Regions from separate parts of the Anoxybacillus sp. ST4 genome, predicted to be linked through region 1. Evidence: predicted binding sites of a transcription regulator. Region 1 holds the regulator's gene; each other region holds the start of a gene.
The links. The regulator Rex, encoded in region 1, represses fermentation and respiration genes when NADH is low (regulators of the CRP and FNR family bind a similar motif). The targets are predictions, from matches to a motif close to TTGTGAAATATTTCACAA.

Region 1 (5,744 bases):
CAGCAGTAATTAATACATTGCATAACGCTAAGCAACGAGGGGAAACGCTTCGCCCTGAAGATATGGCAGCAAGCTTTCAAGCGAGTGTTGTGGAAGTATTGGTGGAAAAAACGATGCAAGCTGCTGCGCACTATGGGGTGAAACAAATATTGTTAGCCGGCGGTGTCGCTGCAAACGAAGGATTGCGTACGCAATTGCGAGAACAAATGAAGCGACTTCCAGAAGTTGAACTCGTTATTCCACCGTTATCGCTTTGCACAGATAATGCAGCGATGATTGCAGCAGCTGGGACAGTATTATTTCAACAAGGAAAGCGCGCTACTATGGCGTTAAATGCGAACCCAAGTTTACTGTTATAGAAGGAGGGTGTCCCAAAAGTGAAGGGGCACTCCTTTTTTATAGTCGTATAAATTTCTTCCAAGAAAAACCGAGCTTTTTTTGTGGATTATTTTATCCACATATATGTGAATAATGTGGAAAACGTTGATTTTATGTTATTTTATAATAACGAGTTAACCACAGCGATGTATGTGAATTTTTCAGTTTTTTTGTGGATAATGTGGAAAAGTGCGTGAATAACTTATATTTAGATGTTTTTTCTGTGGATATGTTTGTGTAAAAAGATGAGCTAGTCCACAAATGGAGCTAGCTCATCATTATTGTTGTAAAAGTTCCCATTGTTCGAATAATTCATCGAATTTTTGTTTCAGTTGTTCAATTTTCGCTTGTGTATCTCGGGCTTTTTCATAGTCGTTGTAGCAGGAAGGATCATATAATTGTTGTTCATACGTTGCAATTTGTTGCTCGAGTTGTTCCATTTCTATTTCTAGCTGCTCTATTTTTCGTTTTCGTTGTCTCTCTAATTTTTTTCGTTCTTTTTCTTCTTCATATGAGCGTTTTAGTGACGATGATTCGTCCGTTGTCGTCTCTTGAGCGATTTGTCCAAGTTCGAGTAGCTCTGCTTTTTTCGCCACGTAATAATCGTAGTCTCCTAAATATTCAACAAGACCATCTGTGGATAACTCGTATATTTTTGTTGCGATTTTGTTAATAAAATAACGGTCGTGAGAAACAAAGATAATTGTTCCTGGGTATTCAATAAGCGCTTGTTCTAGCACTTCTTTGCTGTCTAAATCTAAATGGTTTGTCGGTTCGTCTAACACTAATACGTTGGCTTTTTTCATCATTAGTTTGGCGAGAGCGAGCCGGGCTTTTTCACCGCCACTTAATGTTTGCACTGGCTTCAATACATCGTCACCAGAAAATAAAAAGTTTCCGAGAATCGTGCGAATTTCTTTTTCCGTCTTTAATCGATCTTCATCCCATAGTTCATCGATGACACGTTTGTTCGATGTTAATTGAGCTTGTTCTTGATCGTAATACCCAATTTGTACATTTGTTCCGTAGCGTAGTTCCCCATGTTTTACAGGGAGTTGCTTAATGATCGTTTTTAAAAGAGTCGATTTTCCAATTCCATTTGGCCCAATAAGTGCGATGCTATCACCGCGAGTGACACGAAATGAGAGGTTTGTTGCGATGATTTGATCATAACCAATGGCTAAATTGGTAGCTGTTAATACGTCATTTCCGCTTGGGCGTTCAATTTCGAAGCGAAACGATGCCGATTTTTCATCACCGAGCGGTTTTTCAATGATATTCATTTTTTCTAGTTGTTTTCTTCTGCTTTGAGCTCGCTTTGTTGTCGATGCACGGGCAATATTTCGTTGAATAAAATCTTTTAATTTTGAAATTTCTTCTTGTTGTTTTTCGTACAGTTTCAATTGTTGTTCAAATTGTTCCGCCCGTTGTTGTAAATAACTTGTATAGTTTCCAACGTATTTTTTTATTTTTGTGCGTGATAATTCATACACTTGTGTCACGATTTGGTCAAGAAAATAGCGATCGTGTGAGACGATAAGAATGGCCCCATCATAATTTTTTAAATATTGTTCAAGCCATTGCAATGTTTCCATATCTAAATGGTTTGTTGGTTCGTCTAAAATCAACAAATCTGGTTTAGCTAGAAGCAGTTTGCCGAGCGCTAGCCGCGTTCGCTGTCCACCGCTTAACGTGGATACTTTTGTTGTGTAGTCATACTGAGAAAAGCGGAGACCATGAAGCACAGAACGAATATCGGCTTCATATTGATAGCCACCTTTTTCTTTAAATTCCGTTTGTAAACGGTCGTAATGCTCAAGTAAGCGCTCATAGTCGGCACCGTGCAAGCTCATTTGTTGTTCTAGGTCACGTAATTGTTTTTCCATTTGTTGAAGGGGGGCAAACACATCAAGCATTTCTTCCCAAATAGAGCGATGGGCGTGCAAACCGGTATATTGGTCTAAGTAACCAATTGTTACGTGCTTCGGTTTTATCACTTCCCCCGTGTCATATGACAATTGGCCGGCAATGATTTTTAATAATGTTGATTTTCCTGCACCATTTCTTCCAACTAACGCAATACGGTCTTTTTCTTGTATTTCAAGCTTAATGTCTGATAAAACTTGTTCTGCCCCGTATGATTTGGATAGTTGATTTACTTGTAAAATGATCATCATTCTTCACCTCAATCTTCTTTTGATAGTGTAACGTACTTTCTTGATGTTCGGCAACACTAGTGTGCGAATAACAAATTTGACAAAAATAATAATAAAGGTTACAAAGGAAAGACAGAATGAAAAAAATAGTGTATAGTTTAAAAGTGGGGAGAACTTTTCAGACGTATAGGAGAGAAAAATGAAAGCGCTAACTATTTGTGAAAGGAAATGTGGGGGATTGACTCGTGAATAATGAACAACCAAAAATTCCGCAGGCGACCGCAAAGCGACTACCGTTGTATTATCGTTTTTTGAAAAACTTGCATGCATCAGGAAAGCAGCGTGTATCTTCAGCGGAGTTAAGTGAAGCCGTAAAAGTCGATTCAGCAACGATTCGCCGTGATTTTTCATACTTTGGTGCGCTTGGAAAAAAGGGATACGGTTATAATGTGAATTATTTACTGTCGTTTTTCAGAAAAACGTTGGATCAAGATGAAACGACAGAAGTAGCGTTATTTGGGGTTGGTAATTTAGGAACGGCATTTTTGAACTACAATTTTAGTAAAAATAATAATACGAAAATCGTGATGGCGTTTGATGTCGATCCAGATAAAGTCGGAACGGAAGTAGGGGGCGTTCCCGTTTATCATTTAGATGAATTGGAAGAAAAACTAGGTGGGATTACGGTAGCGATTTTAACCGTTCCAGCCCAAGTTGCCCAACCGATTACCGATCGACTTGTCCAAAAAGGCATTAAAGGAATTTTAAACTTTACGCCTGCTCGCCTGCATGTGCCTGAACACATTCGCGTTCATCATATTGATTTAGCGGTCGAATTGCAGTCACTTGTTTACTTTTTGAAACATTACGGAAATGAGTAAACCTCCCGTTCATGAGCGGGAGGTTTTTTTCAATAAAGAACGAATAGCTGTTCCAAAATCTAATGTAGCAATAAGGATAAATAACATCGTTGTGACGTCCCAAATGCCATCATCAGCGCTGTCGACAGCAAAATAAGTGAATAAAATGCCCATCAAAAAGTAAAATAACGGCTCAGACTTCATGAAAACAGCCCCCAAATCACGAATTGCATTTGTTCTGCTTCCTTCATTATTTTTTCAATTTCTTCAGCAAATAACGTTTGAATGGCAACGACAAATGTGTTCATCAGTACATGTGCTGCAATAGGTACGAGGATACGCTTTGTTTTGACATATAAGAAAGCAAATACGAATCCCATCGTTGCATAAAGAAGCAAATGTTCAAACTCTAAATGAACGACAGCAAATAAAAGGGAACTGACAGCCGCTGATAAGAAAAAGTTATATTTTTGATACAGCGTTCCAAAAATAATTTTTCGAAAAATGATTTCTTCTAAAATCGGTCCGACGATCGAAGTGACGAGCATAAGCGCTGGTGTTAGCTTTACCATTTCAACGATGCGCTTCGTATTTTCGGACCCCATCTCGACGCCAAATACGTGCATCTCAATATTTGCTGCGATGCCTTGAGCGAAAAGAGCAAGAAAAAATCCCCCAATTCCCCAAAAAATTGACGTTCCGATAGATGCTTGATGGCGATCATATGAGTATCTCATATCTTCTCTCATGAAATAAAGAACGAAAAGAAAAGCGATCGAGAAGCTAATGACAGCCCAATAACCCGAGGCAATGGATAGGGCGATTTCTTTATTTGATGTGTCAACAAACCCGCTATGTGCAAGCAAAGGAACGCCAATTAAACTAGATAACTGCATGGCGATGTATGTAATAATGACATACCAATATTGCTTTTTCACGTGTTCAACCCCTTTTGGCAAAATGAGTACTTTTTCATTTTACCATATTTTTTGTATGAAATTCGAAAGGAAAGGCATAATGAAAGAGGGAATTATTTAATGAAAAATTTTTAACTTCCTACTTGCAAAATTGAAAAAAGTTCATTAATATAATAAGTGTGTTAGCACTCAATGATGATGAGTGCTAATAACGGAACGAAAATCTAATTAAGGAGGTCGTTTGCCGTGTTGAAGCCACTAGGTGATCGTATTGCCATTGAATTAATTCAAACTGAAGAAAAAACAGCGAGCGGAATTGTCTTACCAGACACAGCGAAGGAAAAACCACAAGAAGGAAAAGTTGTGGCAGTTGGTTCAGGTCGCATTCTTGATAATGGTGAGCGCGTAGCTCCAGAAGTAAGCGTTGGTGACCGCATCATCTTCTCAAAATATGCGGGCACAGAAGTAAAATATGATGGAAAAGAGTACTTAATCTTGCGTGAAAGCGACATTTTAGCTGTGATTGGTTAATCGTTCGCCTGATAACATATAAAGCATACAAAAATACTTAACAAAAAATTATCATCAAGGGGGTAAGATGTATGGCAAAAGAAATTAAATTCAGCGAAGAAGCTCGTCGTGCGATGTTACGCGGTGTAGATAAATTAGCCGATGCAGTAAAAGTAACATTAGGTCCAAAAGGTCGTAACGTTGTATTAGAGAAAAAGTTCGGTTCTCCATTAATTACAAATGACGGTGTAACAATTGCAAAAGAAATCGAGTTAGAAGATCCGTTTGAAAATATGGGTGCAAAGCTTGTTGCGGAAGTAGCAAGCAAAACAAATGATGTTGCTGGTGACGGTACAACAACAGCGACTGTATTAGCGCAAGCGATGATTCGTGAAGGATTGAAAAACGTAACAGCTGGTGCGAACCCAATGGGTATTCGCAAAGGTATTGAAAAAGCTGTTGCGGTTGCGGTAGAAGAATTAAAAGCGATCTCTAAACCAATTGAAGGAAAAGACTCCATTGCTCAAGTTGCAGCAATTTCTGCGGCTGACGAAGAAGTTGGTCAATTAATCGCAGAAGCAATGGAACGCGTCGGTAAAGACGGTGTGATTACATTAGAAGAGTCTAAAGGCTTCACGACAGAATTAGATGTTGTGGAAGGTATGCAATTTGACCGTGGCTATGTATCTCCATACATGATTACAGACTCTGACAAAATGGAAGCTGTATTAGACAACCCATACATCTTAATTACAGATAAAAAAGTTTCAAGCATTCAAGAACTTCTTCCTGTATTAGAGCAAGTTGTTCAACAAGGCAAACCATTATTAATCATTGCTGAAGATGTAGAAGGCGAAGCGCTTGCGACATTAGTCGTAAACAAACTTCGTGGCACATTCACAGCTGTTGCAGTAAAAGCGCCT
Region 2 (5,744 bases), on a different contig from region 1:
AGAAGAAAAATATAAACATATTTATCGATTATAAAAAACCGGGCGAGTGCCCGGTTTTTTTACCAAAGTTTAAATCCTTTTGATCCAGGAGGTGCATTTTGGATCATATCAATAAACGGAACGGTATATGCGATTAAAATAAGGACAACCGCAATGCCAATCCATAATTTCCAGTTTTCGAATACAAGAGGTGTACGTTCGGCTTGCTCAGCAACTTCTGCCACAGGGAACTCCGTTTCACCTTTTGGTGCGAAAAATGCTAAGTTTGTAACGATAATGAGCACGAGAATAATACCGATAAACAAGATCGTTCCTCCAACAGCTTGAGCGATTTGATAAGGGATCCACTCAAGCGCTTGTGGCGCATCACCGTATGTCGAAAACGCTGAACGACGTGGGGCACCGAGTAGTCCTGCAAAATGCATAGCACTAGACATAAAGATCATACCGATAGACCAAACAATTGTTTGAATGATCGCCAAACGGTTCATCGCTTTTGTCATGACACGTCCCGTTAAGTGCGGGATGAGCCAATATGCTGCGCCAAAAAATGTCAACACAACTGTTGTAGCTAACGTTAAATGGAAGTGACCAGTTACCCAAATTGTGTTATGAACGACTTGGTTTAATTGGTGTGATGCGTTTACAAGACCACCAGCACCGGCAGGGATAAAGAACAACATACCGATAAATGGTGCAAAGAAGCGGGCATCACCCCATGGTAATTTTCGTAACCATCCGAATAATCCTGTCGCTCCTTTTGAGCGCCCATACATTTCAAATGTTGCAAACATCGAAAACGCGGTCATGAGTGATGGAATAACGACCATAAACGTTAAGACAACTTGTAAGTATTTCCAAGCTGGATCGATTCCAGGTTCCACGAGTTGATGGTGGAAACCGACAGGAATCGAGAAAATTAAGAATAAAATGAACGACATGCGAGCAAGTGAGTCAGAAAACATTTTTCCGCCAATAATTTTTGGGATAATCGCATACCAAATCATATATGCAGGCAATAACCAGAAATAGACGAGCGGGTGACCAAAGTACCAGAACAATGTTCGGCTCACAAGTACGTTAATGCGATCGACGTAGCCTAATGACCAAGGGATAAGTTGGAACAATACAGTTGCCGCTACACCGAGCGAGCAAATGAGCCATAAAATCATATTCACAACAGACATAAATGTAAGTAGTGGGCTCACTTGACCCGGATGGGCTTTTTTCCATTTCGCATAATGAGCAAACATTGCAAAGCCGCTAATCCAACTACCAACAATGACAAGTGTTAAACCGATATAAAATCCTGCATGTGCTTGTAGAGGTGCATAAAACGTATATAAAACAGAAGCTTCACCAATTAAAATGTAAAATGCAGTAATGGCTGTGCCGATTGTCATGAGCCAAAAGCCGACCCAACCCCAAAAACGAACGCGATCAGAAAGTGTTCCAGCCGTACGGCTTACAGCAGCAAATTGAAAACCAATGATAAAGAATGTAGTTAAAACGAGTCCAAGTAATACACCGTGGGTTGTTAAAATCGTATAATAGCTAATGCCTGCCGGTAATTCAAATTTTCCTGAGCGTACGAGCACTTGTAATAAACCAGCGAGTCCCCCTAATGCAAGGGCAACGAAAGCGACATAAATATGGGCCATTGCTAATTTGCCATCACGAGCGTCTACTTTCCATGTTCCGTTCATCATTGTTCAACCACCTTCACTTTCGCCGTCATTAAATGGTGACCGGCTCCGCAATATTCGTTACATAAAACAACGTACTCACCAACTTTATCGAACGTTTGCGTATAGCTGCTTACATAGCCTGGTTCAACCATCATGTTTACGTTTGTCCCCGCTATCTCAAATCCGTGGATGACGTCTTTTGTTGCTACGTTAATCGTCACCTTTGCACCTTTCGGAATTTCTACTTGATTTGGTATATAAGCAAACGCAGAAGCAACAATATTTAGCTGATATTCGTTATCTCCTGTTTTGACAAGGCCTGGCTGATCAAATGGCGGCGTTTGGTCTACTTTTTCTGGGTCGATCGTTGTTAAACAGCTTGGTGGCTGTGTGCCTTGTGCAAATGCACCGACGCCTAAGACAGCTAGAAATACGAATAGTGAACCGATGCCGAAAAATAGCCAGATTTTTTCATACTTATGCATGTGCATAACGTCCCGTCTCCTTTCTCTCTATAAACGATTTAAAAACAAGAAATACACGCTTACCCACGTGAAAATAAGGAAAAATCCTAAAAACAAAACGGAAGCAAGCGTTCCTTTTAATGTAGGTTCTTTCTCCACTTTCGTTTTTGGTGTGTTTGTGTTTAATTGCGTTTTCATCTTCATCCCCCCTTCCTAAATAAACCTTAAATAGAAATGTATACACTTACATCATACAAAACAATTTGTGAAATGAAACGCTTTCTTGACATGTTTCACAAATTGTTCATTCGTTACTTTATCATCATCATAACCGTAAAAATAAGGTATAGCTGTGACTTTTGTCACATGAATTTTGTGAGGTTGTGAAAAAAGTGTGAAATATTTAGAAAAAGATGGATGTTAAATAAAAAACGAAGCTTACAGGCGCAAGCTTCGTTCATTCACTCATTATCAATTGTTAAAATAAGTTGTAATTCCCCTTTGTTCTCAAAGTAGATTGGTACACGAAAAGCTTTATCAAAGCCGTAAATTTTTGTTTGGCCAACGAGGACGGTTGGAGGTGTAATATCGATTGTAATTCCTTTTTGGGATACGATTGTAGCCAAGTTTCCTGCGATCATATTACCGAGTTCACTTGTAAATGATTCGAGCATTTCTCCTTCCAATGGCATGCCGAACATCGTTTCTCCAATGTTTCCGAACATCGTTTCATGCCCTTCACTGATCAGACGTCCGCGTAAATCTCCCGTCATCCCAATCAATACGCTAATGGATGTTTGTGTGAAAGGTTGAGTAAACAATGAAGGTTTGTCGATTGTCATCGTTAGCGGAATGACAGATCGAATAGACTCGATCGTTCCGTTTAAAATCGTTGTAATTTTTTCACCTAACGCCATAAAAAGACCCCCTTTTTCTTCATCATAACAAAATTTTTGTTTCAATTACATCATTTTTCGACAAATACAGACAAAGAAAACATAAAAAACATAGTGACGAAACAATAAATTGCGTTATAATGAAAGTGCACAACAACATACCTCCTTTCAAAACGTCGAAAGCTTTCCTCCTAGCTGCATTGAGGAAAGCTTTTCTATTTCATAAGTATAAATTTTATTTATAGGAAAAATATTATCATTATCGAGAGGAGGGAAATGTATGCCAAAGATTGTTGCAGTTGAACTAGCTCAACTTCCATACCGTGTGTCGCAAAAGGAAGTAATGCATACAGTAAAAAATCTTTTTCGTGATCGTTATGAACAGATTGACCGTTTACTATCTATTTTTGAAAACGACCATATTCAAACAAGAACGTTTGTGCAACCATTAGATTGGTATACGACAGTTCATTCATTCGCGGAAAAAAATGCAAAGTATATTGAATGTGCTGTTCGATACGGAAAAGAAGCGATTGAGCGCTGCTTACGTAGCAAAAATATTCCTTTTGAAGAGATTGAAGCAATTTTTTACATTTCCACAACAGGAATGGCGACACCGAGCATTGAAGCGAAAATGATGAATGAGCTTCCTTTTTCTGTGCATACAAAACGCATTCCGATATGGGGGCTCGGATGTGCGGGTGGGGCAGCCGGGCTCGCTCGAGCAGTAGATTACTGTCGGGCCTATCCAGAGGCGAAAGTGCTCGTTGTTGCAGTAGAATTTTGTAGTTTAACATTCCAGCTTGATGATGTTTCAAAAAGCAACCTCATCGGTACATCGCTATTTGCGGATGGAGTAGCTTGCGTATGTGTTGTAGGGGATGATGTACAGAAATGGCATACAGCTCCTTGCGTGCTCGATATGCAAACAACGTTTATGCGCAACACAGAAAACGTTATGGGGTGGGATATAAAAGATCAAGGTTTTTATGTCGTGTTTTCTAAGCATATTCCGACAATGATTCGTCAATCAGTTGGTGAAATCGTCCAATCATTTTTAAAACAAAATGGGGTTGATCTGACGCAAATGGAACATTTTATTGTGCATCCAGGCGGTAAAAAAGTGCTTGATGCTTATCAAGATTGTTTACATATTAGTGAAGATCGGTTAACCCATGCTATGTCTGTTTTGCGAGAGTACGGAAACATGTCGTCCGTAACTGTACTTGCTGTTTTAAAGCGCTTTTTACAACAATCGATGACGCAAGAAGGGTACGGTTTAATGATGGCTATGGGGCCGGGATTTAGTTGTGAGCTTTTATTGCTTAAATGGGGAGATGTAAGATGAGATGGGTACTGTTTTTTCTTTTAATTATTCAAAGAATTTCGGAATTATGCTGGGCAAAAAGAAATGAACATTGGATGAAGAGGAGGGGGGCGTTAGAATTTGGACAAAATCACTATAAATATATGGTAGGTATGCACAGCTTATTTTTTATTTCGCTTCTGCTTGAAGGAATGCGTAAACGTCCGTCACCATTATGGTCTATTTTGCTTAAAATATTTATTGTTTTACAGCTGTTTCGTCTTTGGACTATTGCTTCACTTGGACGGTATTGGAATACAAAAATCATCGTATTGCCAGAAGCGGAACGGATACAGAAAGGACCGTATCGGTGGTTACGCCATCCGAATTACTTTGTCGTTGTGTTCGAATTAATTATTATTCCGCTTATGTTTCAAGCGTATTGGACGGCTGCCATCTTCACTATATGTAACGCATACTTACTATCCGTTCGTATTCGCGCAGAGGAGCGTGCGTTATGTTTGTTAAAATCCCCTAGTCAGTAGGGGATTTTTATGTATTTTTTTTGTGAACTACAGTAAAATGGAGGTAGATTTTTAAAAAGGGGTATGGGAAAGAATGCAAATGACAAAAGCAGAATCGCTACAACAATGGGTATATCGCCTCATCGCACTTCATGATCAATTTGTCAAGATCGGAGGGATTGTGCAAGCGAATCAAACAAAGCAATTAATAAAAAAAGTGTATCATGGAGAGTTTACCATTGCTTTTTGTGGACATTTTTCTGCCGGGAAATCTAGTTTAATTAATGAATTAGTTGGTGTCCCACTTTTACCGTCTAGCCCAATTCCAACGAGTGCTAATCTAGTGAAGGTGAAGGCGGGTGAGCCATATGCACGCGTGTATTACAAACATAGTGAGCCGATTGAATACGCCGCTCCTTATGACTATGAAGAAGTAAAAACGTTTTGCCGGGACGGCGATGCGATTGATATGATTGAGATTAGTCAAGAAACAGATGCGATTCCATCTGGAATTGTACTGATGGATACGCCAGGAATTGATTCAACAGACGATGCGCATCGTTTGGCAACAGAGTCCGCCCTCCATTTAGCGGACGTGATTTTTTATGTAATGGATTACAATCATGTTCAAGCTGAGCTAAACTTCGAGTTTACAAAACGATTATCACAGTATGGAAAAACGTTATACTTAATTGTGAATCAAATCGATAAACATCGCGACGAAGAGCTTTCGTTTTCACAGTTTGCTCGTTCTGTTGACGAGGCATTTCAGCAATGGGGCGTCACATTTGAACGTATTTTTTATACGTCTCTGAAACAAAAGGAGCATGTATATAATGAGTTCGAGTCGTTAAAACAATTGTTGC
Region 3 (5,744 bases), on a different contig from region 1:
CCGCGTTGAAGGAGTTGGATAATGAGCATAATCGCCCAAATAATTCCAAAAGTCACATGCGCTCCGTGCGTGCCGAGCAGCACGAAAAAGCTTGATAGAAACGCACTCGTTTGCATCGTTGCTCCTTCATGCACGTAATGAATAAACTCGCGAATTTCCATAAATAAAAATCCTGCCCCTAATAAAAGGGTGATAATAAACCAAGCGAGCAGTTTTTTCATATCGCGTTGTCGCATGAAAAAGACAGCTAGCCCACACGTGAAGCTACTCGTCAACAACAACAAAGTTTCGATCAGGACATCGTTTAGCTTAAAAATATCGCTTGGTGTTGGGCCACCGGCATAGCGGTGACCTAATACACCATAGACGGCAAACAACGTCGCAAATAGCACAATTTCTGCCCCGAGAAAAATCCAAAAACCTAAAATATTTAAACGGTTTTGTTCCGTTTGATATTCGAGTGGAAGCGAATGATTGACGTTAGCCGACATGGTTTTCCGTCCCCCCTTCTACATTTCTCCACGTACGCTCTATTTGTTTAATCTCATCAACGCTTACATAATAGCCATCATTATAATCAAATGAACGAATGACAAGCCCGATGACAATACCAATCGCCGCAACAGCTGCTGCGATGTGCGCTTCAAAGACGAGGAAGAAACCTGTAATCCCAAACACGACCGCCATATAAAACGGCAAGCCTGAGTTGCTCGGCATATGAATTTTTTTGATGTCGCTTTCTTTCAACGTAAGTGTTTCACCACGTTTTTTCATATGCCAAAACGCATCTAATTGCTTCACTTCTGGAACGATCGCAAAGTTATAAAATTGCACTGGCGATGCAGTCATCCATTCAAGCGTGCGCGCATCCCATGGATCGTGGGAAACATTGCGCTTCGCATAACGGAAGCTCCAATAAATGTTATAACAAAATACCGCAAAACCGATCGCTAAAATAATGGAACCGATCGCAGATACGAGAAACAGCGGCGCAAATCCTGATTCTGCTGAATACGTATACGCGCGACGAACCGCTCCTTTTAAGCCAAGGAAAAACATCGGCATAAATGTGACGTTAAATCCGATGACAAACATCCAGAAGTGATATTTGCCAAGCTTTTCGTTTAACATAAAGCCGAACATTTTTGGCCACCAATAATACAATCCTGCAAACACCGCAAACACGACGCCTGGAATTAATACGTAATGGAAGTGCGCGACTAAAAATAGCGTATTGTGATATTGATAGTCCGCAGCCGCCATCGCTAGCATAACCCCTGTCACTCCGCCGATAACGAAGTTTGGCACGAAAGCGAGTGCCCATAACATGGCTGTTGTAAATTGAATGCGTCCTTTTCGCATCGTAAACAGCCAGTTAAAAATTTTCACCCCTGTCGGAACAGCGATGAGCATCGTTGTAATCGAGAAAAACGAGTTTACTGCAGGGCCTGCATCCATCGTGTAAAAATGGTGCACCCATACGATCATACTTAAAAACGCAATACCAACGATGGAAATAACCATAGACTTATATCCATATAACGTTTTACGTGAAAACGTCGCAATGACTTCTGAGAAAATACCGAACGCCGGCAAAATGACGATATACACTTCAGGATGCCCCCAAAGCCAGAACAAGTTTGCCCAAAGCATATCGCTTCCACCTGAAGAAAGCGTAAAGAAATGCGTTCCGTACAAACGGTCAAACGTCATTAACGCTAAGGCAACTGTAAAAATCGGGAATGCTGCGACGATAATGATTGATGTAATGAATGTTGTCCATGTAAACATCGGCATTTTCATCAACGTCATGCCCGGTGCACGCATTTTTAAAATCGTAACAATAAAATTAATCCCGGTCATTAACGTCCCAAGACCTGCAATTTGCAGCGCAATGGCATAGTAGTTATTTCCGATTCCTGGGCTAAATTCTTTTCCAGCAAGAGGAAAATATGACGTCCATCCTGCATCCGGCGAACCGCCGACAACGAACGAAATGTTGAATAACATCGCCCCGCTAAAAAATAGCCAAAAGCTAAGTGCGTTCAACTGCGGAAACGCCACATCGCGCGCTCCAATTTGTAAAGGAACGACGACGTTCATTAAACCGATCAAAAACGGCATCGCCATAAACAAAATCATAATGACGCCATGCGTTGTAAAAATTTCATTGTAATGTTGTGCATCTAAAAAGTTCATTTCTGGTCGGGCCGTTTGCGCCTTCATTAACAATCCATCCATCCCGCCACGGAAAAACATGAGTACACCTGATAAAATGTACATAATCCCAATTTTTTTATGGTCAACTGTCGTAAGCCATTCGCGCCATAACCAACCCCATTTTTTAAAGTACGTTAACCCAACGACAATCGCAACGACAGTCAATACAATCGCAATTTGTGAACCGACAAGAAGCGGGTCTCCTCCAACAAATATTTCATTCCACTTAATGCCCATGATGTTCACCTCCGCTATCACTCTCTAAAGCATTTTGTTCCTCATCGTTACAAGTTGATGAGTTTTTGTAGTTATCTTCACGAATAAAAATTTTCCCTTGATATCCATGCCCGCGATATAATTCTGGATTTGTGTACGTTTTCGAGTGCGGATCAGCATGGTTTACCCATTGTAAATGCGTATCGACAAACGTTAATCGTCCTAAATGTGTTGGCAACAACAATTGTTCATATTTTTCTTTCGTTAGTTTCGGTGCCGTTTGTTTCACTTCTTGCACCCATTTTTCAAACTCTTGTGGCGTTTGCGCTAACACTTCAAACTGCATATGCGCATACCCTCGTCCGTTAAAGTTTGTATTCCGCCCTTCATACGAGCCCGGACGATCTGCAACGACATACAATTCCGTCTCCATTTTGTTCATCGTATATTTTTGTCCAGCTAGCGCCGGTACCCAAAACGACTGCATCGTGGACGCAGAAGTCATTTTAAATAGCACAAGGCGACCTGCTGGAATATTGACGTAGTTTACTGTTTCAATATTTTGTTCAGGGTAGCTAAAAATCCATTTCCAATCGGCTGATGTTACATGAATAACAAGTGGATCTTGATCTTCGTACCCTTTCGGAGGCTTTTCTAAATCATATAACGTTCTCACCGTTGGGATCGTTAGTGCAATGACGATCAAAATCGGAATAACCGTCCATACAATTTCAAGCACCGTACTACCGTGCTCTTCAGGTGGCTCCTCCCCTTGCCGTTCAGGTCGATCCCGATATTTCCATACGATGTAAGCAAACAAGGCAAATACAACGACAACAACGAGAAGCATCCACCAAATCGACCAGTTAATCAGTTCTGTAATGCTTCGTGCAGCTGGTCCTTGCGGCTGAAACACAACCATCTCACAGCCGCCAAGAAGCGGAAGCAATCCCGCTATAACTAGGGCAAACAAACGCTTCATCTGTCTTCACCTCAACAAAATTGTGATTCATTGAACAAAGAAACAAATACAAAACGAACAAATTTAATTAACTTTGTAGTATTAACACTATTGAAATGATTTTAACATGTATTGTAAAAATAATTGTGACGAAAAAAGGAAGGAAGAAAATGCATCGAGGAAAAATAAGCAGCAAATTGATTGACAAAAAGAAAAACACTTTTCTCAATCTCAAAAAATGAGCGAGAAAAGCGTTATCTTTTATATAATACATGGAAATAAAAAAAGAAATAGGTTTTTCACTCGAAAAATCGTCACATTTTCGTTAAATTTTTTTCGAAATTTGTTCAAAAATAAAACCCGCCTATTTCAGCAACTTCCGCACCCATTTAAGCGCATGTGGGAAGTTTGGGTAACGTAAAGGGATATCAAATTTTGTCGTTTGCTTGAGAACACTTTTATAATGCGTAAATGCATCAAAACTTGCTTTTCCGTGATATGCACCGATGCCACTTTGTCCAACACCACCAAACGGTAAATGAGGATTGGCAACATGCATAACCGTATCGTTTATACATCCCCCACCGAAATGAACTTGCTGTAATATTTGTTGTTGTACGTCGCGATCTTCTGTAAACAAATAAAGCGCAAGCGGCTTTTCGTAGTCGTTGATCATTTGAATGGCTTCATCAATCGTTTCAAACGTGAGAATGGGCAAGATAGGGCCGAAAATTTCTTCTTGCATCACGTCATCATCCCATGTTATATCATCAAGCAATGTCGGTTCAATCCAACGTTGCTCAATGTCGTATGCTCCACCGTGTACAACTTTACCGTTTGCTAAGAAGCGAACGAGCCGTTCTGTATGCCGCACCGTCACTATACGACTGTACGTATTTTTATCACTGTACAATTGCTCAATATACCGCTTCATTCGCTCAATAAGCAACGATTTAACAGACGCATGCACGAGCACATAATCAGGCGCAATGCACGTTTGCCCAGCATTTAAAAACTTCCCCCATACGATCCGCTTAGCAGCTAAGTCGAGATGGGCAGGAGCATCGACGATCGCTGGACTTTTCCCACCAAGTTCTAATGTGACAGGCGTCAAATGTTTTGCAGCAGCAGCCATGACGATTTTCCCGACCGGCACACTTCCCGTGAAAAAAATATGATCAAAAGGCAAGTGAAGTAGCTTTTGACTAACGTCTACACCTCCCTCTACCACAGCAACATATTCCTCTGAAAACGCCTCAGAAACAATCGTTTTCAGCAAAGACGACGTCTCTGGTGTATATTCAGATGGCTTGACAATCGCACAATTTCCTGCGGCGATCGCTCCGATTAACGGACTTATCGCGAGCTGAAATGGATAATTCCATGGCGCAATAATTAAACTGACACCGTATGGCTCTGGATATATGTAACTTTTTGAACCAAAGTGTGTCAATGGCTTCGGTACACGTTGCGGCTTCATCCAATCGCTTAGACGTTTCATTACAAACCGAATCTCTTCATAAACGATGCCAATTTCCGTCGTATACGCTTCAAACGGGGATTTATGCAGCTCTTTTTTTAACGTGTCCGTAACGGCCTGTTCATACTTTTTTATTGTCTCTTTCAAACGTGTTAATTGCTTTAAGCGAAACTCAAGAGAAAGTGTTTCGCCTGTTTGAAAATAATGCTTTTGTTTTTGAAGTAGCTGCTCCATATTTCTCACCCTCATCACACCTATTTTTCAAATGTTTAAAAACTTAAACATATAAAATGAAAAATTCGGCCTTTAGTTATCTAAAGGCACTCATTTTCTATAGCTTGAATTAAGTCTTTTAACAATTCAACGGCCTTTTCAATAGACAAAACATAATATCGCAATGTCCCTTTTTGCTCTACTGACACTAGTCCTTGATCGCGCAAAATTTTTAAATGATGCGAAATCGCTGGACGGGATAAACTTGACCGTTCTGTAATTTCATTGACTGTCAGCTTATCGTGTTCTGCAAGCAGCAATACAATATCTTGACGGTGAGGATCGCTTAACGCTTGAAATAACGGTATGCACGATCGAAACACCTCGATCGCTTTTTGTCCCATTCCTCTCTTCCTTTCTTTTGTTTAAAAGTTTAAACATTTGATAAAATCATCATATTCTCTTTTTCCCTGTTTGTCAACTCTCCTTTGTCTCCTCAACTGTTCCAAAATTACCTTTTAGTCTCCTACTTTTTTCCGCCACAACATTTCTTGTTTTACTAGCTGTAAAATCATGAAGCGTTACAATAATCAGCTTCAATCACTACTTATTTCCTCTACTTCTTGTCACCCATTCGCCAGCCGTTCTCTACTA
Region 4 (5,744 bases), on a different contig from region 1:
GTTCTTTTTTCATTGAAGATGAGCAAGTATATATAGATCATATCATTTCTTATGTTAAGGAGGAACAGCATGTTCGCGATCGTTCGTGATCCTATTCATGTAGCAAGCGTAATTGAATCAGTCATGGACCGCAATGCAGGTGCGATTGTAACGTTTCTTGGAACAGTAAGAGAATTAACAAATGGAAAAAAGACAGTATATTTACAATACGAAGCGTATGAATCGATGGCGCAAAAACAGCTGCGACAAATTGGAGAAGAGATTGTTGCCCGTTTCCCGCAAGCCAAAGTAGCTATTGTACATCGTATTGGACGGCTTGATGTTACCGATATCGCAGTAGCGATTGCTGTTTCCACTCCTCATCGCGCAGATGCATATGAAGCGAATCGCTATGCCATTGAACGGGTCAAAGAGATAGTCCCCATTTGGAAAAAAGAACATTGGGAAGACGGAGAAATGTGGATTGGAAATCAAAAAGAAACCGTTCGCTATGATCAAGGGGCACCAGAGGGGGAAGAAGAATGATTCGCGTATTATTATTTGCGCATATAAAAGAAATGGTTGGTAAAGAGGAAATTGTGTTAAGCGAGCAACAAATGAGTGTTCGACAGCTTCGTGAGCGACTTCAGCACGAATACCATTTGCCAATAGTTTCATCGCTTCTCATTGCAGTTAACGAACAATTTGCAACAGATGATAATATGATCTATGCCGGTGATGTTGTTGCATTAATTCCACCGGTTAGTGGAGGATGATAACATGGGAACGTTTACGCATTTTAACGAACAAGGTCGGGCAAAAATGGTTGACATTTCTGAGAAGGAGGAAACGATGCGAACGGCTCGAGCGGTATCTCGTGTCATCGTTTCGAAAGAAGTGTATGAAAAAATTGCACGTTCAGAAGTCAAAAAAGGGGACGTACTCGCCGTTGCCCAAGTGGCAGGCATTATGGCGGCAAAACGCACGGCTGACTTGATTCCGATGTGTCATCCTCTCTCTTTAACAGGGGTCGACATTTCGTTTACTTGGCAAATGAAAGAAGCAAACTATGAGTTGCAAATTGAAGCATTTGTTAAAACAAAGGGAAGTACGGGAGTAGAAATGGAGGCATTAACAGCTGCTTCCGTTTGTGCGCTAACAATTTATGACATGTGTAAAGCTATTGATAAAGGAATTGTCATTGGTCCAACGTACGTAGTGGAAAAAACGGGTGGAAAGAGCGGAACTTTTAAAAGATAAGAGGGATTGTAATGGAGCGATATTCGCGACAAATATTATTTTCGCCAATTGGTGAAGAAGGACAACAAACGATTCGACATAAACATGTTCTCGTTGTTGGGGCAGGAGCGCTCGGTTCGGCGAATGCAGATATGTTAGTGCGTGCAGGCGTCGGGCGACTGACAATCGTTGATCGCGATTATGTCGATTGGACGAATTTACAGCGGCAAACGTTATATAGTGAAGAAGATGCTGAAAAAGGGTGGCCAAAGGCGATTGCTGCTAAACGTCGTCTTTCTTCAGTAAATCGTGACGTCCATGTGGAAGCGCTCGTTATGGACGTACAAGATGAATCATTTGCTTCTCTGTTTGAGCAACAGATTGACATCATAATTGATGGAACAGATAATTTCGAAACGCGCTTTTTATTAAATGATTTATCACAAAAATATCGCATTCCATGGATATACGGTGCTTGTGTCGGGAGCTACGGCCTTTCGTTTACAATCATACCAGAGCAAACGGCGTGTTTTCGTTGTTTCATCAATCATTTGCCTTCTTATCACTTCACTTGTGATAATATTGGTATTGTCTCTCCTGCTGTACAAATGGTCGCCTCTTATCAAACAGCGGAAGCGTTAAAAATATTAGTTGGGGATGTTGCAGCGGTCCGACGTTCGCTCGTTATGTTTGACGTTTGGCGAAACGAACATCGATTTTTACGAGTGGATCAATTAAAAACCGAACATTGTCCGTCTTGTGGGAGCAATCGCACATATCCAGCTTTGCAAAGCGAAAAGGCGAAAATGTCCGTCTTATGTGGACGAGATACAGTACAGATTCGCCATGTGCACCCATTTCATATAACTAAAATGATGGAGCAAATGAGAGCGAGCGGTCAACACGTACAAGGAAACGAATATTTGTTGATAACGCAATTAGAGGGACATCGTGTTGTTTTATTTGCTGATGGTCGCATGCTTATACACGGAACGAAAGATGTGACATTCGCCCGTTCGTTATATCAAAAATATTTCTCCTAAAAGGGAGGGAGACGTATGTCTCAGTTTATTAGTAAGAAAAATTTTGAACAACTCAAAACGTTAGCTTATAAGACGATCAAAGTGAAAAAAGGTATGTTTTTGTTTCAAGAGGGGCAAATAGGTGAAAACTTTTTCGTCGTCTTATCTGGTAAATTTCAAATTAGTAAATTTTCCGGGGATGGAAAAGAGTTGTGTTTACGGCTATGCGGTCCAAACGCGGTGATCGGGGAACTCATGATTTTTTCAGACAACGGTAGATATTTATTTAACGGTCGTGCGCTAGAAGATAGTGAAGTGCTAGCGATAAAAAATGAGGATATTGAAAAAGAACTGCTCGCTAATCCAGAGTTTGCTGTCGAGTTTTTGAAAATGATGACCGATCACTTTCGTAAGCAACATACAAAATTCCGTGATCTTGTTTTATATGGAAAAAAAGGGGCATTATATTCGACGCTCATCCGTATGGCAAATAGTTACGGCATTCAGACAAAAGAAGGCATTTTATTAGACGTTCCAGTTACACACCAAGATTTAGCGAATTTTAGTTCGACATCGCGTGAGAGCGTCAATCGGGAATTAAATACGTTAAAAAGTAAAGGAATCATTTCCTTCAAAGGAAGAAAAATTATTATTCATAGCTTAGACTATTTAAAAAAGCAGATTAACTGTGAAGGATGTCCAGCTTCATATTGCAACATTGAATAGTCAATAAACATTCATTTTTTTCATTATACGTGTGACGTGCATCACACGAAAACATACATCTTTTTTATACAATGATTGTGTAACCATTAAGCATGCGAAGAAAAGAGGGATGACGATGGAGTTTTCACCTTGCAGTCTCATTGGAAGTGAGCCGATTTCATTATGTCCGCCATTGCAACGATTAAAAGAAGAGCACGTCCCATTAAACGAACAAAAGTATGCTCTTTTTGTTGAAGCAAAAAGCATTTACGATGGTAAAGAACAAGATGTTGTTCAAGCGCTTATTCGTTTGCGCGAACATGTACAGCAATTTTTACAACAACTTGATCCGCATTCACGTCGGGAAGAAGATATATTATTTCCGATGATGGAACGCTACATTGGAAAACAATTCGGTCCGATTGCAGTCATGGAGTACGAACATCAAGAAGCGAAAAGAAATATTGCGACATTTTTACAAAAAACTGAAACGATTTGCGAAAAAGAAGCAAAGCAACTAGCTTCTTACGTAATCAACGCCTATATGATTTTAACCGATCACTTTACGAAAGAAGAACAAGTGCTTTTTCCAATGGCTGAAAAGTTATTATCAGTCGAAGAAAAAGAACAATTAGCAAAAAGAATAAATGAGATCGAAGGCTAATCCATGACGGATTAGTCTTTTTCAGTTTTTCCCATCTTCACTTAATGGGATGGGGGCGCTTTTCTAATATTTCGACATATTTGTGACAATTAAAAAACATGTGAGGTACCTCACATTTATTTGTGATGTTCCCGTTTATAGTGGAGATAGAAGGATTTCATACGAAGAGGAGTGAGCGATGTGAAAAAGAAGTCACCGTTGTTCAAACGATTGAACTACGTGAAACCGATTGAACGTCATGCAGATGCGCATAGTGAAGTCACATATCAAGATCGCGATTGGGAGCAAATATATCGTAGAAGATGGCAACATGACAAGGTCGTACGCTCAACACATGGCGTAAACTGTACAGGTTCATGTAGTTGGAATATTTATGTGAAAGACGGTATCGTCACATGGGAAGGTCAAAAACTCGACTATCCAACAACAGGACCGGATATGCCCGATTTTGAACCGCGGGGCTGTCCGCGTGGGGCAAGTTTTTCTTGGTATATTTATAGCCCGCTTCGCGTGAAGTACCCGTACGTTCGTGGCGTGTTGTTAAATATGTGGCGTGAAGCATTGCAGCAACATAAAAATCCGATTGATGCTTGGAAAAGCATCGTTGAAAACCCGGAGAAAGCAAAGCGTTATAAGCAGGCGCGTGGAAAAGGTGGATTTGTTCGTGCGGAGTGGGATGAAGTATTAAAACTTGTTGCCACCTCTTTACTTTATACAGTCATGAAATATGGTCCAGATCGAAACGTTGGTTTTTCTCCAATTCCCGCAATGTCGATGGTTAGCCATGCAGCAGGTGCACGCTTTATGTCATTGATGGGTGGACCGATTTTAAGCTTTTATGATTGGTACGCTGACTTGCCACCAGCTTCACCACAAATTTGGGGAGATCAAACAGACGTTCCAGAAAGTAGCGACTGGTATAACGCTGGTTACATTATGACATGGGGATCAAACGTTCCAATGACGCGTACTCCAGACGCTCACTTTTTAGCAGAGGTTCGATACAAAGGAACAAAAGTCGTCTCGATTAGTCCAGACTTTGCTGAATCGACGAAGCTAGCGGATGAATGGTTGAGCGTTAAACAAGGGACAGACGGCGCTTTAGCGATGGCGATGGGGCATGTTATTTTAAAAGAGTTTTATGTAGATAGACAAGTACAATACTTTACAAACTATGCAAAAACATACACAGATTTTCCATTTTTAGTTACGTTGAAAAAGAAAGAAGATGGGCAATTTGTTGCTGATCGTTTCCTACACGCGTCTGATATTGGACGGAACACGACAAATGGGGAATGGAAACCAGCGCTTTGGAATGAACGAACAAATGATTTTGCGATTCCGAATGGAACAATTGGTTCACGCTGGGAAAACAAAGGAAAATGGAACTTAAACATGGTAGACGAAGAAACAGAGGAAGCGATCGAGCCGCGACTGACGATGTTAGGCATAGAAGACGAGGTTGTAACTATACAAATTCCGTATTTTTCTCATGATGGAAACAAAATTTTAAAACGTGCTGTGCCTGTAAAACGCGTACAAACGGAGCATGAAGAATTATACGTCACGACCGTATATGATTTAGTGCTTGCTAACTATGGGGTTGATCGTGGGATCGGTGGTGAAGTAGCGAAAACATACGATGACCTTATTCCGTTTACGCCAGCATGGCAAGAAAACATCACAGGTGTGAAGCGCGATCTCGTTATTCAAATTGCGCGCGAGTTCGCTCAAAATGCAATCGATACAAAAGGTCGCTCAATGATTATCGTTGGCGCAGGGATTAACCATTGGTTTAACTCAGATACGATTTATCGTGCCGTCTTAAACCTCGTTTTATTCGTTGGTGCACAAGGAGTAAACGGGGGTGGTTGGGCGCATTATGTTGGTCAAGAAAAATTGCGTCCGGTAGAAGGTTGGCAAACGATTGCGATGGCACGAGATTGGCAGGCTCCACCAAAACTGCAAAACGGCACATCATTTTATTATTTTGCAACGGATCAATGGCGGTATGAGGATACGCCGGTTGGGCAACTCGTCTCACCGCTTGTTAAAGAGGCGCGTTACCAACATTATGCCGATTATAACGTCCTTGCGGCGCGTTTAGGTTGGCTCCCTTCATATCCAACGTTTGA

Region 2: the regulator Rex is predicted to act here: its motif matches at 2,434-2,451, upstream of K1I44_RS13155 (cytochrome c oxidase subunit 2A).
Region 3: the regulator Rex is predicted to act here: its motif matches at 3,439-3,456, upstream of qoxA (cytochrome aa3 quinol oxidase subunit II).
Region 4: the regulator Rex is predicted to act here: its motif matches at 3,708-3,725, upstream of K1I44_RS00815 (nitrate reductase subunit alpha).

What each region holds. Positions count from the first base shown of each region.
Region 1 covers NZ_JAHZOE010000039.1:3,066-8,809, forward strand. The annotation lists gene tsaD (tRNA (adenosine(37)-N6)-threonylcarbamoyltransferase complex transferase subunit TsaD) at 1-359, shown strand, start outside; gene K1I44_RS14060 (ABC-F family ATP-binding cassette domain-containing protein) at 657-2,552, opposite strand; gene K1I44_RS14065 (redox-sensing transcriptional repressor Rex) at 2,780-3,415, shown strand; gene K1I44_RS14070 (YdiK family protein) at 3,425-3,598, opposite strand; gene K1I44_RS14075 (CPBP family intramembrane glutamic endopeptidase) at 3,595-4,332, opposite strand; gene groES (co-chaperone GroES) at 4,558-4,842, shown strand; gene groL (chaperonin GroEL) at 4,914-5,744, shown strand, end outside.
Region 2 covers NZ_JAHZOE010000030.1:1,278-7,021, forward strand. The annotation lists partial or broken gene K1I44_RS13140 (carboxypeptidase M32) at 1-34, shown strand, start outside; gene K1I44_RS13145 (b(o/a)3-type cytochrome-c oxidase subunit 1) at 60-1,709, opposite strand; gene K1I44_RS13150 (cytochrome c oxidase subunit II) at 1,706-2,179, opposite strand; gene K1I44_RS13155 (cytochrome c oxidase subunit 2A) at 2,201-2,350, opposite strand; gene K1I44_RS13160 (chemotaxis protein CheX) at 2,614-3,069, opposite strand; gene K1I44_RS13165 (type III polyketide synthase) at 3,329-4,396, shown strand; gene K1I44_RS13170 (isoprenylcysteine carboxyl methyltransferase family protein) at 4,393-4,899, shown strand; gene K1I44_RS13175 (dynamin family protein) at 4,973-5,744, shown strand, end outside.
Region 3 covers NZ_JAHZOE010000022.1:23,400-29,143, forward strand. The annotation lists gene qoxC (cytochrome aa3 quinol oxidase subunit III) at 1-491, opposite strand, end outside; gene qoxB (cytochrome aa3 quinol oxidase subunit I) at 481-2,457, opposite strand; gene qoxA (cytochrome aa3 quinol oxidase subunit II) at 2,447-3,418, opposite strand; gene K1I44_RS11895 (aldehyde dehydrogenase) at 3,762-5,111, opposite strand; gene K1I44_RS11900 (ArsR/SmtB family transcription factor) at 5,192-5,494, opposite strand.
Region 4 covers NZ_JAHZOE010000001.1:138,067-143,810, reverse strand. The annotation lists gene mobB (molybdopterin-guanine dinucleotide biosynthesis protein B) at 1-89, shown strand, start outside; gene K1I44_RS00845 (molybdenum cofactor biosynthesis protein MoaE) at 70-525, shown strand; gene moaD (molybdopterin converting factor subunit 1) at 522-755, shown strand; gene moaC (cyclic pyranopterin monophosphate synthase MoaC) at 760-1,239, shown strand; gene K1I44_RS00830 (ThiF family adenylyltransferase) at 1,251-2,261, shown strand; gene K1I44_RS00825 (Crp/Fnr family transcriptional regulator) at 2,277-2,966, shown strand; gene K1I44_RS00820 (hemerythrin domain-containing protein) at 3,082-3,609, shown strand; gene K1I44_RS00815 (nitrate reductase subunit alpha) at 3,790-5,744, shown strand, end outside.